One region of the Allorhizobium sp. GW101-3B10 genome, then DNA from elsewhere that is predicted to be linked to it. Evidence: riboswitches for the same ligand, from Rfam matches in the RefSeq annotation. Region 1 holds a riboswitch; the other holds the start of a gene.
The links. A riboswitch is a leader RNA that binds a small molecule or an ion and turns the genes downstream of it on or off. The one in region 1 is predicted to bind S-adenosylmethionine.
Positions count from the first base shown of each region.

Region 2: another riboswitch for S-adenosylmethionine. It lies ahead of AC07Y0_RS16755 (O-succinylhomoserine sulfhydrylase); the one in region 1 lies ahead of metA (homoserine O-acetyltransferase MetA).

Region 1 is NZ_JBWKZR010000001.1:4,181,112-4,188,030, reverse strand. Features, by position in the region: gene AC07Y0_RS20620 (ABC-F family ATP-binding cassette domain-containing protein) at 1-186, opposite strand, end outside; gene AC07Y0_RS20615 (thiamine diphosphokinase) at 189-839, opposite strand; gene AC07Y0_RS20610 (hypothetical protein) at 973-1,116, opposite strand; gene AC07Y0_RS20605 (AAA family ATPase) at 1,487-2,326, shown strand; SAM riboswitch at 2,726-2,804, shown strand; gene metA (homoserine O-acetyltransferase MetA) at 2,884-3,807, shown strand; gene AC07Y0_RS20595 (GNAT family N-acetyltransferase) at 3,809-4,261, shown strand; gene AC07Y0_RS20590 (vWA domain-containing protein) at 4,268-5,452, shown strand; gene AC07Y0_RS20585 (aldose epimerase family protein) at 5,483-6,496, shown strand; gene AC07Y0_RS20580 (SDR family NAD(P)-dependent oxidoreductase) at 6,510-6,919, opposite strand, start outside.
Region 2 is NZ_JBWKZR010000001.1:3,369,178-3,376,096, forward strand. Features, by position in the region: gene AC07Y0_RS16735 (glycosyltransferase family 2 protein) at 1-932, shown strand, start outside; gene AC07Y0_RS16740 (MFS transporter) at 1,031-2,254, shown strand; tRNA gene AC07Y0_RS16745 (tRNA-Gly) at 2,283-2,356, opposite strand; gene AC07Y0_RS16750 (2'-deoxycytidine 5'-triphosphate deaminase) at 2,424-3,521, opposite strand; SAM riboswitch at 3,596-3,674, shown strand; gene AC07Y0_RS16755 (O-succinylhomoserine sulfhydrylase) at 3,722-4,906, shown strand; gene apaG (Co2+/Mg2+ efflux facilitator ApaG/CorD) at 5,110-5,502, shown strand; gene AC07Y0_RS16765 (Hsp33 family molecular chaperone) at 5,555-6,553, opposite strand; gene argF (ornithine carbamoyltransferase) at 6,701-6,919, opposite strand, start outside.

The sequences.
Region 1 (6,919 bases):
CACCTCGCCCGACTGCGGCTCGACCATGCCGGCGGCGATCTTCATCAGCGTCGACTTGCCCGAGCCGTTGCGGCCGACCAGGCAGATGCGGTCGCCCGGCTCGACCTGCAGGCCGGCGCCGTTGAGAAGCGGTGCGCCGCCGAAGGAGAGCACGATGTCGTCGAGTTTGAGAATGGGTGGTGCCAAGGTCAAGCTCCGGAAAAATCGTAAGGGCGGGCAAGGACGACGGCATCGCCGCTTTTCAGCGAGAACCGCACGGGACCTTCCGCGACGTTGGAAATGGTGCGCGACGACCCGAAGGGCAGCGCGAAATCTTTGAGCGGATAGCGGGCATTGTCGATCGTCAGCCCGGCCAGCGGCGACAGGCCGAGGACCGAGAACAGCGAGCCCTTCGGCAGGTCGAGGGTAAAATCGTGCCCAAGCAGCGGAAAGGCCTCTTCGCTTCCCGACGTCATCATCACCTCAATACCGCCCTTGGCCAGCGCCACGCCCGACAGCAGATGCATCAGCGCATGGTCCGAGCGTTCGCCGCCGAGCGCGCCGGCCAGCACCAGGCGCCTTGCCCCGCGCGACAGCGCCTCTTCGACGGCGATCTCGCCGTCGGTCGCCGCCTTTTGCGCCGGATAGGGCAGGCGCGGCACGCCGGGAAAATCCTCGACCGGCAGATCGGCGGAACTGTCGAAGTCACCGACCCACAATTCCGGCGAAAGGCCGAGCGCTGCCGCGTGGCGCATGCCGCCGTCGGCCGCAATGGCGCGGCTTCCCGCGACCGCGGCTTTCAGCCGTTCGGTCGGGATGAGCGCCCCGCCGAGCAGGATGGTGAAGGTCGTGTCCGTCATGGATGTGCCCATAGCGCATATGGGCGGGGAAGGGAAAGGCCGATTGCTTGGCCCCTCGCCGCCTGACCGGGCGCCGGGCGCCGATCAGGCCGGGCACGACGCTTGGTCGTGGTATCGCTGAGCCCGATGGCGCCTAGCGCTTGGCGGTGCCGTCCTTGGAGGTTTCGGCATTCTTCAGCTGGCTGGCGAAGCCGGTCGCCTTCGGCGCATCGGCCTTGGTCTTGTCCTTCTTGGGTTTTCGGGCTTCGCGGTTCGAACGTACCTGACCTTTGGCCATGGGTGTCTTCCTTCGGTGAAGGATCGCGGGCCGCCCTTGATGGCGGCGCTCGATCGGGAACAGGTGATCTTCGGTCGGCTGGCGGTAGAAACTTCGTCTTCGAAGCGAATGCGGCGGGGGATGCCGTGTGCTTGGCAGGACCTGCCGGGAATGCGCCCGCCGCGGTCGCGAATGTGACTTTCTTGCCCACAGAGGCAAGTGTCGGAACACCAACGGGCGGCATGTGTCGCTGTGTTCAGCCTGTCAGATTCCAGCATTTTTACAAGCTTTATCTGCCGCGCCGCCACCGCCGCCGGCCGCCCCGCCATCTTGCACTGCACCCCTTGCGCCACTAGGTTCACCGCCAAGGATCAGCCAGGAAGACTCGAGCATGCAGTTCATCGGTACCGCCGACTATATCGCCGACAAGGACCTGATGGTCGCCGTCAACGCGGCCATCACGCTCGAGCGGCCGCTGCTCGTCAAGGGCGAACCCGGCACCGGCAAGACCGAGCTCGCACGACAGGTGGCGGCGGCGCTTGGCCTGGACATGATCGAATGGAGCATCAAGTCGACCACCAAGGCGCAGCAGGGCCTCTACGAATATGACGCGGTCTCGCGCCTGCGCGACAGCCAGCTCGGCGACGCACGGGTCAACGACGTCGGCAACTACATCCGTAAGGGCAAGCTCTGGCAGGCCTTCGCCGCCGGCCGCAAGACGGTTCTGCTGATCGACGAGATCGACAAGGCCGACATCGAGTTTCCCAACGACCTGCTTCAGGAACTCGACCGCATGGAATTCCATGTCTACGAGACCGGCGAAACGGTGAAGGCCGCCGTGCGCCCGATCGTCATCATCACCTCGAACAACGAGAAGGAACTGCCCGACGCGTTCCTGCGCCGCTGCTTCTTCCACTACATCCGCTTCCCCGACGCCGACACGCTGACCCGCATCGTCGAGGTCCACTATCCCGGCATCAAGCAGGCGCTGATCCGGGATGCGCTGACCCAGTTCTACGAGATCCGCGAGACGCCGGGCCTGCGCAAGAAGCCCTCGACCTCGGAAGCGCTCGACTGGATCCGCCTTCTGGTCGCCGAGGACGTCGACCCGGCCGACCTGCGCGCCGACCCGAAACAGGCCCTGCCCAAGCTCCACGGCGCCCTTTTGAAGAACGAGCAGGACGTGCACCTGTTCGAACGCCTGGCCTTCATGGCGCGGCGGGAGCGCTAGGCCGCAAGCGCTGAAGTCCCGATCGACTGGCTTCTGACCCACAGTATGCGGGATACCCCCCCTCTGCCCTGCCGGGCATCTCCCCCTCAAGGGGGGAGATCGGAACCTGGATATCGCCCGGATGCCGCAACCGCATGACTCAGATTCCGGCAACAGTTGCCGCTGGTATGCGGCCGAAGCCACCACAGATGACAAGACCCTCGCAACTTGCTCGGGCGTAGCGGTCAGGCGAGCGCCTGCCCCACGCCGATCTCCCCCCTTGAGGGGGAGATGTCCAGCAGGACAGAGGGGGGTGCCGCTCGCACCGACGCCGAGGACAGTCGCAACCACACCCAACCGGCCCATGACACGCAACAGACCGACCCCCATTGATTCGCCGCCCCAACAGGCGTAAATAACCGGCTGTCCCGTGGTGATTTGGCCGGCCGGCTTGCAGCCACGTTAAAGAAGTCGCTAAAGGGGCCGAGGAAAGTCGTCATTTTCCCGAGCACCGGTCGCGATTTCTCGCCGCCGGTTTTATTTTGCGGTTTTTCCGCCAATGCTGGGAATGAGAAACGATGCCGATCAGGATACCCGATACGCTGCCCGCCTTTGAAACCCTCGTCCACGAGGGCGTGCGGGTGATGACCGAGACGGTGGCCGTCCGCCAGGACATCCGCCCGCTGCAGATCGGCCTGCTCAATCTCATGCCGAACAAGATCAAGACCGAGGTCCAGTTCGCCCGCCTGATCGGCGCCTCGCCGCTGCAGGTCGAGCTTACCCTCGTGCGCGTCGGCGGCCACAAGGCCAAGAACACCTCGGAAGAACATCTCCTGTCCTTCTACCAGACCTGGGAAGAGGTGAAGGACCGCAAGTTCGACGGCTTCATCGTCACCGGCGCGCCGGTCGAGAACCTGGCCTATGAGGACGTCACCTACTGGAGCGAGATGCAGCAGATCTTCGACTGGACGGAAACCAACGTCCATTCGACGATGAACGTCTGCTGGGGCGCCATGGCCGCCATCTACCATTTTCACAAGGTGCCGAAGCACGCGCTGAAGCAGAAGGCCTTCGGCGTCTACCGCCACCGCAACCTGTCGCCGGCCTCCGTCTACCTCAACGGTTTTTCCGACGACTTCCAGGTCCCGGTATCGCGCTGGACGGAAGTGCGCCGAAAAGACATCGAGAAGCATCCGGACCTTGAGATCCTGATGGAATCCGACGAGATGGGCGTCTGCCTCGTGCACGAGAAGCGCGGCAACCGGCTCTACATGTTCAACCACGTCGAATATGATTCGACCTCGCTGGGCGAAGAGTATTTCCGCGACGTGAATGCCGGCGTGCCGATCAAGATGCCGCACGACTATTTTCCGCACAACGACCCGACGCTGACCCCGCTCAACCGCTGGCGCAGCCACGCCCATCTCCTGTTCGGCAACTGGATCAACGAGATCTACCAGACGACGCCCTACGACCTCAGCGAGATTGGCACCGGGCGCTGACATGGCGGCGACCGTCGACATCCGCCCCTTGCGCACGCAGGACGAAACCGCATGGCGCCGCCTGTGGAAGGCCTATCTCGCCTTCTACGAGACGGAGCTGCCGGAGGAGATCTACGCCCTGACCTTCGCCCGGCTGACCGGCGGCGCGCCGGGCGAATACCGCGGCCTTCTGGCATGGGTGGACGGCCGGCCGGTGGGCCTTGCCCACTATCTCTTCCATCGCTCCTGCTGGCACATCGACAACATATGCTATCTTCAGGACCTCTATGCCGACCCCGAGATCCGCGGCACCGGCATCGGCCGGGCCCTGATCGAGGCGGTAGACGAGCGGGCAAAGGCGGAAGGCGCAAGGGAGGTCTACTGGATGACGCAGGAATTCAACGCCACCGCGCGCCGCCTCTACGACCGCATCGCCGAGAAGACGCCGTTCATCGTCTACCAGCAGAATTTCTGACCTCGGATGTTCATTCCCTTTTTCCTCAAGCTCAAGGAAGCGCATGTCCCGGTCACGCTGAGGGAATTCCTCGCCCTTCTCGAAGGCATGGAAAAGGGGCTGGCCGACTTCGATACCGAAGCCTTCTACTTCCTCGCCCGCACGGCGCTGGTCAAGGACGAGCGCCATATCGACCGCTTCGACCGGGTCTTTGCCGAGATGTTCGGCGGGCTGGAGGCCCTGTCGGGTACCGATGGCGTCGAGACCGTGCCGATCCTCGAGGAATGGCTGAAGAAGCTCGCGGAAAAGCACCTGTCGGAGGACGACAAAAAGCTGGTCGAGGCGCTCGGCGGCTTCGACAAGCTGATGGAGACGCTGCGCCAGCGGCTTGCCGAGCAGGAGGGGCGCCACCAGGGCGGCTCGAAATGGATCGGCACCGCCGGCACCTCGCCCTTCGGCGCCTATGGCTACAATCCGGAAGGCGTGCGCATCGGCCAGCACGAAAGCCGTCACCGCCGCGCCGTGAAGGTCTGGGACAAGCGCGAATTCCGTAATCTCGACGACACGGTCGAACTCGGCACGCGCAACATCAAGGTGGCGCTTCGCCGCCTGCGCCGCTTCATCCGCGAGGGTGCGGCCGACGAATTCGACCTCACCGGCACCATCCGCGCCACCGCCGAACACGGCTATCTCGACGTGAAGACGCAGCCGGAGCGGCGCAATGCCGTCAAGCTCTTGATGTTCTTCGACATCGGCGGCTCGATGGACGACCATGTGCGAACCGTGGAGGAACTGTTCTCCGCCGCCCGTTCCGAATTCCGCCACATGGACTATTTCTACTTCCACAACTGCCCCTATGAGCGGGTCTGGAAGGACAATCGCCGCCGCATGGCCGAGGTCATCGGCACCGACGACATCATCCGCACCTTCGGCCCGGACTACCGGCTGGTCTTCGTCGGCGACGCATCGATGAGCCCCTACGAGATCAGCCATCCGGGCGGCTCCGTCGAACACTGGAACACCGAGGCCGGCGCCGTGTGGATCGACCGGCTGACGGCGCATTTCCGCCGCAGCCTGTGGATCAATCCCCTGAAGCAGGACTATTGGGGCTACACCCAGTCGGTCGGCATGATACGCCAGCTGATGGGAAACAGGATGTATCCGCTGACGCTCGGCGGGCTGGAAGACGCGGCGCGCGCGCTGGCGAGATAGACGGCGAAAGGCCGCAAACGGGGGAATGGCATGACCGGCAGGGAAATCTTCGGCACCACCTTTTCAGGCGAGACGGTCGAGCGGGTGACCCTGTCCGGCGGCGGGCTGACGGCACGCATCATCACCTTCGGCGCGGCGATCCAGGACCTGCGCCTTGCTGGCCATGACGCCCCGCTGGTGCTCGGTTTCGAGCGCTTCGAGGACTACGAGCAGCACTCCCCCTATTTCGGCGCCTCGCCCGGCCGCTGCGCCAACCGCATCGCCTGTGGCCGCTTCGCGATCGACGGCAAGGACTACCAGCTGGAGCTGAACGAGCGCGGCGTCACCCACCTGCATGGCGGCTCGACCGGCACCGGCCGGATGAACTGGACGATCGTCGACCAGGGCAGCGACCACGTGACGATGGAAGTCGTCGATCCCGATGGCCGCGCCGGCTATCCCGGCAACTGCACCATCCGCGCGATCTATGCGCTGAAGGACGAGGGCGTGCTGTCCGTGATCTATGAAAGCCGCACCGACCGCGCGACGCCGGTCAATGTCTGCCAGCACGCCTATTTCAACCTCGACGGCCGCAGCGACATCCTCGGCCACGACCTGATGATCGCCGCCGACCGCTATCTGCCGGTCGACCGCGACCTGATCCCGACCGGCGAGGTCCGGCCCGTCGCCGGCACGGCCTTCGATTTTCGCGAAATGGCGCCGATCGCGCGCCAGATCGACGGCAAGCAGGTCCCCTACGACCACAATTTCTGCTTGGCCGCCGAACGCGGGTCCAAGCATTCGGTCGCCCTTGCCCGCAGCATCAATTCCGGCGTGACGATGGAAGTGCGCACCACGGAACCCGGCGTACAGTTCTATGCCGGCGTCTATCTCGACGTGCCCGTCCCCGGCCTCGAAGGCCGTGTCTATGGCCCCTTCGCCGGCTTCTGCCTAGAAACCCAGGTCTGGCCGGACGCGATCAACCACGCCGATTTCCCCAAGGCCGTGCTGCACCCCGGCGAGGTGCTGCGCCAGGAAACCGACTACGTGTTTTCGAAAAGCTGAGTGCGACGCCGCGTCAGATGGCGGTGAAGCCGTTGTCGACGAAGAGATGCACGCCGTTGACGAAGGCCGAGTCGTCGCTGGCGAGGTAGAGCGCGGCCCGCGCCACGTCCTCCGGCTCGCCGATCCGGCCCTGCTGGGCGGCGATCGCCGCCTCCGAGACGTCGACGCCATGGGCGGTGAGTTCCGCCACTTCGCGCAGGCCGTGCGGCGTGCGGATGAAGCCGGGGCAGACCGCATTGCAGCGGATGTTGCGGTCGCGGAACTCGACGGCGATGGCGCGCGAGAACATGTGCACGGCGCCCTTGGTCGTGTCGTAGAGCACTTCCATCGGCGTTGCCGCCACCGCCGAAATCGACGAGGTGCAGACGATCGAGCCGCCGCCGGCGCCGATCATCCCGGGCAGCACCGCCTTGGTCATCAGGA
Region 2 (6,919 bases), 810 kb from region 1:
TCGATGCGGAGGACCGGCCGCATCCTGGCCAGTTGAAGGAAGCCTACCATACGTTCCGCACAGCACCCGCGAATCTTGCCTGCCTGCAGGCGCCGCTGGTGATCGCCAACATGCGCCAATCCTGGACCACCGCGCTGTTTGCGCTCGAATATGCCGCCCTGTTTCGCCGTATGCTGCCGATCCTGGCGCGCTACCGCATGCCACTTCCGCTGGGCGGCACGTCCAATCACTTTCGCATCGGCCCGCTGAAGGCGGTCGGCGGCTGGGATCCGTTCAACGTTACGGAAGACGCCGATCTCGGCATGCGGCTCTACCGGCTCGGCTACCGCTCGGCCACGATCCGCCGGCAGACGCTGGAGGACGCGCCGACGACGGGCGCCGTCTGGCTCGGCCAGCGGACCCGCTGGTTCAAGGGCTGGCTGCAGACATGGCTGGTGCTGATGCGCGATCCGGCCCGGACGGTCGACGAAATGGGATTTGCCGCCTTCGCCACCTTCCAGCTGCTGATCGGTGGCATGCTGATCTCGGCACTCAGCCATCCGCTCATCCTGGTCTTCATCGCCACATCGGCGGTCGCCATGCTGCAGAAGCCAGCCGAAACGATCGGCCTGTTCGAGGCAATCCTGTTCATCATCGACATCACCAACATTCTCGGCAGCTACGCGGCCTTCGTGACGCTCGGCGCAACGACGATGACAGGGCACGAAAGGAAAATGGTGGGCAACCGGTGGATGGGGGTCCCGCTCTACTGGATGATGACCTCGTTTGCGGCCTGGAAGGCCGTCGTCGAGCTGCGCTGCAAGCCCTTCTTCTGGAACAAGACGCCGCACCGGCCGCACGAGACGCACGAGCCGCGCGAGACTCATGCGCAGACACAAGCCGAGGCGGTTCGCGCCAGCGAAGCCTGTGATCCCACCCGCCAGCCGTCTTGACCGCAAACGGGCGAGCGCGCAGAGATTTGCCGAGGGGTCCGCAGAAGCCGCGCCCAGCGGAGAGCGCGGCGGGGGCCCAATCATCGGGAGAGACCGGCTTGGCGGAGAGACAGGGCGGGAGCGACACGGCGACCTGGCGCAGGCTCCCCGGCAGCATCTGGGCGATCGGCTTCGTTTCGCTGTTCATGGATGTCTCCTCCGAGATGATCCATGCGATCCTGCCGCTCTATCTGGTCACCGTGCTCGGTACGTCGACACTCACCGTCGGCATCATCGAGGGGATCGCGGAGGCGACCGCGGCGATCACCAAGGTGTTTTCCGGCGCGCTCAGCGACTGGCTGGGCAAGCGAAAGCTGCTCGCCGCCCTCGGCTACGGGCTTGCGGCGCTGACCAAACCGATCTTCCCGCTTGCACCGGGCGTCGCCTGGCTGATCGCCGCACGCTTCGTCGACCGCATCGGCAAGGGCATCCGCGGCGCGCCGCGCGACGCGCTGGTTGCCGACATTTCCCCGCCCGAGCTGCGCGGCGCAAGCTTCGGGCTCCGGCAGTCGCTCGACACGCTCGGCGCCCTGCTCGGGCCGCTGCTTGCCATCGTCTTCATGTGGGCGCTCCACAACGATTTCACGCTGGTCTTCTGGATCGCCGTCATTCCCGCCTTCGTCTCGGCCGGGCTGATAATCGTCGCGGTGAAGGAGCCGAAGCGGGCGGCGCCCGTGCGCAAGGTGCGCATGCCGCTCAGCCGCGGCGAGCTTCGGCGGCTGAGCGCCAGCTACTGGTGGGTGCTCGCGGTCGCGTCGGCCTTCACGCTCGCCCGGTTCAGCGAAGCCTTCCTCGTGCTGAAGGGCCAGGACATCGGACTATCGCTCGCTTTCGTGCCGGCGGTGATGGTGGTGATGAATGCCGCCTATTTCCTCTCGGCCTATCCGGTCGGGGCGCTGTCGGACAGGATGAGCCGGACGAGACTGCTCGTCGCCGGCCTCGTGCTGCTGCTCGCCGCCGATCTGGTGCTCGCCTTTTCTTCGGGTCTCGCCGGTCTTGCGCTCGGGGCCGCACTCTGGGGCCTGCACATGGGCTTTACCCAGGGGCTGCTGGCAACCCTCGTCGCCGACACCGCGCCGGCGGAACTGCGCGGCACGGCCTTCGGCATGTTCAACCTCGTGACCGGCGTCGCATTGCTGGCGGCCAGCGTCATCGCCGGTCTGCTCTGGGACGCCACCGGCCCGACCGGCACGTTCCTTGGCGGCGCCGGCTTCACCGTGCTGACGCTCGCGGGCCTTTTGCTGCTCGAAGCCAGACGCCGGCGCAATGGCGTGGCGCGGTGAGCGGACGATCTTGATGATTGGATAAGGCTGGAGCGGGTGAAGGGAATCGAACCCTCGTATTCAGCTTGGGAAGCTGCTGCTCTACCATTGAGCTACACCCGCGCGGCCCGCACAGTTCCAACAGATGCGGCGCTCTGTCAAGGGCGAAACTGACCTGCGCGGACGCCGATCAACCGAGCCGGAAGTGCTTGGACAGCTTCAGGCCCTGGGCCTGGTAGTTGGAGCCGAGGCCCGAGCCGTAGAGGCCTTCAGGGCGCTCCTGCATGTGCTCGTAGACGAGACGGCCGATCACCTGGCCATGCTCGAGGATGAAGGGCACTTCGTGGCTGCGCACTTCGAGCACCGCCCGGCTTCCCGAGCCACCGGCGGCGGCATGGCCGAAACCGGGATCGAAGAAGCCGGCATAGTGCACGCGGAACTCGCCGACCAGCGGGTCATAGGGCGTCATCTCGGCGGCATACAGCGGCGGCACATGCACCGCCTCATTGGAGACGAGAATGTAGAATTCGTCCGGATCGAGGATGAGTTCGTCGGCGCCCCGGCTGTAGAGCGGTTCCCAGAAGTCGAGCACGTCGTGGGCGGCCTTCTTGTCGACGTCGATCACGCCGGTATGGTGCTTGCCGCGATAGCCGATCAGGCCGTCAGCGCCAGTGCCCTTCAGGTCGATCGACAGCGCGATGCCGCCGCCCGAGACGTTCGGCGCCTCGCTGGCGACAAGGGTCTCCGCCGCATGCAGGTCGAGCAGTTCGCGCTCGCCGAGCAGTGCCTGGCCGACGCGGAAACGGATCTGCGACAGGCGCGAGCCGCGCCGCACGATGACCGGGAAGGTGCGCGGGGAAATTTCCAGGTAGAGCGGTCCCTTGTAGCCGGCCGGGATCTTGTCGAATTCCTGGGCATGGTCGACCATGACGCGGGTGAAGATGTCGAGGCGGCCGGTCGAGCTCTTTGGATTGGCCGAGGCCGACATTGCGGCCGGCAGGTCGAGGCTCTCCATCAGGGGGACAATATAGACGCATCCGGTCTCCAGCACGGCGCCGTTTTCCAGGTCGATCTCGTGCAGGGTCAGCCGTTCGAGCTTGTCGGCGACGGTGTGGGCGCGCCCTGGCATGAAGCTCGCACGCACGCGCAGCGCCTTCGCGCCCAGCCGAAGGTCGAGGCTGGCGGGCTGGATCTGGTCATGATCGAGCATCGTCTCGCTCATCAGCCGGCCCTCGCCGAAGAGCGTGCCGATGGCGCTGTCCGAGAGAATGCCCGTGGTCCTGGTCATCTTGCGTCTTCCTGTTTGGGCCAGACAAAACCAAAGTCGAGGAATTGACGCAAGCCCGCGATGGGCGTATGGCAAGCTTATCCCGTGGTGATTTGGCCGGTCGGCTTGCAGCCACGTTAAACAAATGGCTAAAGAGACCGGGTGCTAGAAACCGGTCCGATTTCGCGACCGGTTTTTTTGTATTCGAAAGGCTGAAAGGCATGAGCAAGAACTGGCGTCCGGCAACCCAACTGGTCCATGGTGGAACTCTTCGCTCGCCCTATGGCGAGACCTCCGAGGCGATCTTCCTGACGCAGGGCTTCGTCTACGAAAGCTCGGAAGCGGCGGAAGCACGCTTCAAGGGTGAGACGGACGGCTATATCTACGCTCGCTACGGCAGCCCGACCAACGACATGTTCGAAAAGCGCATGTGCCTCCTGGAAGGCGCCGAAGACGCCCGCGCCATGGCTTCGGGCATGGCCGCGGTCGCCGCCGCCGTGCTCTGCCAGGTGAAGGCCGGCGATCATATCGTCGCCGCCCGCGCCTTGTTCGGCTCCTGCCGCTACGTCGTCGAGACGCTGGCGCCGCGCTACGGCGTGGAATGCACGCTGGTCGACGGCCGGGACCTGAAGAACTGGGAAGCGGCGATCCGACCGAACACCAGGGTCATGTTCCTCGAAAGCCCGACCAACCCGACGCTCGAAGTGGTCGACATCGCCGGCGTCGCCAAGCTCGCCGACCAGGTCGGCGCCACGCTGATCGTCGACAATGTCTTCGCCACGCCGCTCTTCCAGAAGCCGCTCGAACTCGGCGCCCATGTCGTTGTCTATTCGGCCACCAAGCATATCGACGGACAGGGCCGCTGCCTCGGTGGCGTCGTGCTCTCGTCGAAGGACTGGATCACCGAGAACCTGCAGGACTATTTCCGCCATACCGGTCCGGCCATGTCGCCGTTCAATGCCTGGACGCTTCTGAAGGGCGTCGAGACGCTGCCGCTGCGCGTCAAACAGCAGACGGCGAATGCCGCGGCGATCGCCGACTTCCTGGCCGAGCAGCCGCAGGTCGCCAGGGTGATCTATCCGGGCCGCGCCGACCATCCGCAGGCCGACATCGTCGCCAAGCAGATGACCGGCGGCTCGACGCTGGTCGCCTTCGAGATGAAGGGCGGCAAGGACGCGGCGTTCAAGCTGCAGAACGCGCTGGACGTCGTCAAGATCTCCAACAATCTCGGCGACGCCAAGAGCCTGATCACCCATCCGGCCACGACGACGCACAAGAACCTCACCGACGAGGCACGCGCCGAACTCGGCATGTCCGGCGGCACGGTTCGTCTGTCCTGCGGCATCGAGGACACGGACGACCTGCTGGAGGACTTTGCCCGCGCCATCGCGTCCGTCGGCGCCTGAGCCCGGCCACGACGGCCAAGGCCCCAGAAAAGTCCGGGTGAGCGTCTTGCGCGCCCGGACCAGGCCCCTTAACCCCAACCATTAGCATTAACAACGAAATCTCTGCCGGACCGGTCGCTTTCGCCTGCCGGTGCGCTTGTATTTTTCCTTCATCGCGCCATGCTGTAGGCTATGCTTAGCGAAGCTTTAAAAAGGTCCCGTGCATGTATCGCGCCGTGACACGCGACATCGAGGTCAGTGTCGAACCCTATTACCTGGAGGAGCAATCCGATCCGGAAGACAGCCGCTATGTCTGGGGCTACCGCATCGTAATCGCCAACCATTCGACAAGGCCCGTGCGGCTGATGCATCGCTACTGGCACATTACCGACCAGAACGGCCAGGTCGATGAGGTGCACGGACCGGGCGTGATCGGCGAGCAGCCGCGGCTGCGCCCCGGCGACACCTATGAATATTCGTCCGGCTGCCCGCTCGACACACCGTCGGGCATGATGTTCGGTCACTACCAGATGGAAGCCGACGACGGCGAGGTCTTCGAAGTCGCCATTCCGGCGTTTTCGCTGGATGCGCCGGGCATGGTCCGGGTGCTGAACTGAAAACGGCAGGGCCAAGGACCCTGCCGCTCGCATCATTCCATTTCGGCCCTGCTCAGGCGTTCAGGACTTCCGCCGCCTCATAGCGGTAGGTCGTCGAGCAGAACTCGCAGGTGACCGTGATCGCGCCGTCCGTCTGGCTGGCATCGATCTCCTCCTGCGAGAAGCTCGACAGCACGCCCTTGATCTTCTCGCGCGAACAACTGCATCGGTCATAGACGGCATGGGGCTCATAGACCCGCACGCCGCGCTCGTGGAACAGGCGGAACAGCAGGCGTTCCACACCGATCTGTGGATCGGTCAGTTCGTCGGCGTCGACCGTGTCGACCAGCATGCGCGCTTCCGCCCAGGCATCGTCATCCGAGTGCGGCCGGTCGCCATTGTCGCCATTGTCGCCGTCGCCGCCATGCAGGTCGGAGTGCCGCAGGCGTTCTGGCGCCTCGGGCAGGAACTGGGCGATCAGACCGCCGGCACGCCAGGTGCGGCGCGGACGGCCGTCTTCGTCGCGATCGAAGAACTCGGCGGCACCAAGGCGCACACGCGTCGGGATCTGCTCCGACTGGCGGAAATAGACCCCGGCAATATCCTCGAGCGAGGCGCCGTCCAGCGGCACGATGCCCTGATAGGGCTGCATGAAATTGCCCTGGTCGATGGTGAGCGCCAGCACGCCCGCGCCGAGCAACTGCTCGGGCGAGGTGCGGCCGGCGGCCACCGCCTCGGCCAGACGCTCCTCGTCGAAGCGGGCATAGGCGCGGACATTTTCCGGCGAGGCGAAGTCCGCAACCAGCAGGTCGACCGGACCGTCGCTCTTGGTCTGGACGGTGAACTTGCCCTCGAACTTGAGCGAGGTGCCGATCAGCACGGTGAGCACGATCGCCTCGGCCAGCAGCCGGGCGACCGGCTCGGGATAGTCGTGGCGGGCAAGAATGGTATTCAGCAAGGGACCAATCTGCACGGCGCGACCGCGCACGTCGAGACCTTCCACCTGGAAGGGCACGACCCGGTCATCACCGGCGAAACCGAATTCGCCGAGCTCGGCAGGCCTGTTCATCATCATTGTACTCCTGGCGCCTTGGCGCTCGAACATGGCGAGGCGCAGGGCCTCTTTCTCAATGGCACAAATGGGAACCGGGCGGAAAAAGATCAAGCGCGGCGAAAGCTGTCGTTCCGCCGCGTCATCTTCAGGCTGCTGCAGCCGCGATCAGATGGCGCCGAGGCACCAGGCGAGGATCGACTTCTGCGCATGCAGACGGTTTTCCGCCTCGTCGAACACGACCGACTGCGGGCCGTCGATTACCTCGTTGGTCACTTCCTCGCCGCGATGGGCCGGCAGGCAATGCATGAACAACGCGTTCGGTTGGGCCTGCTTCATCAGCGCGGCATTGACCTGGAACGGCTGGAAGACATTGTGGCCACGCGC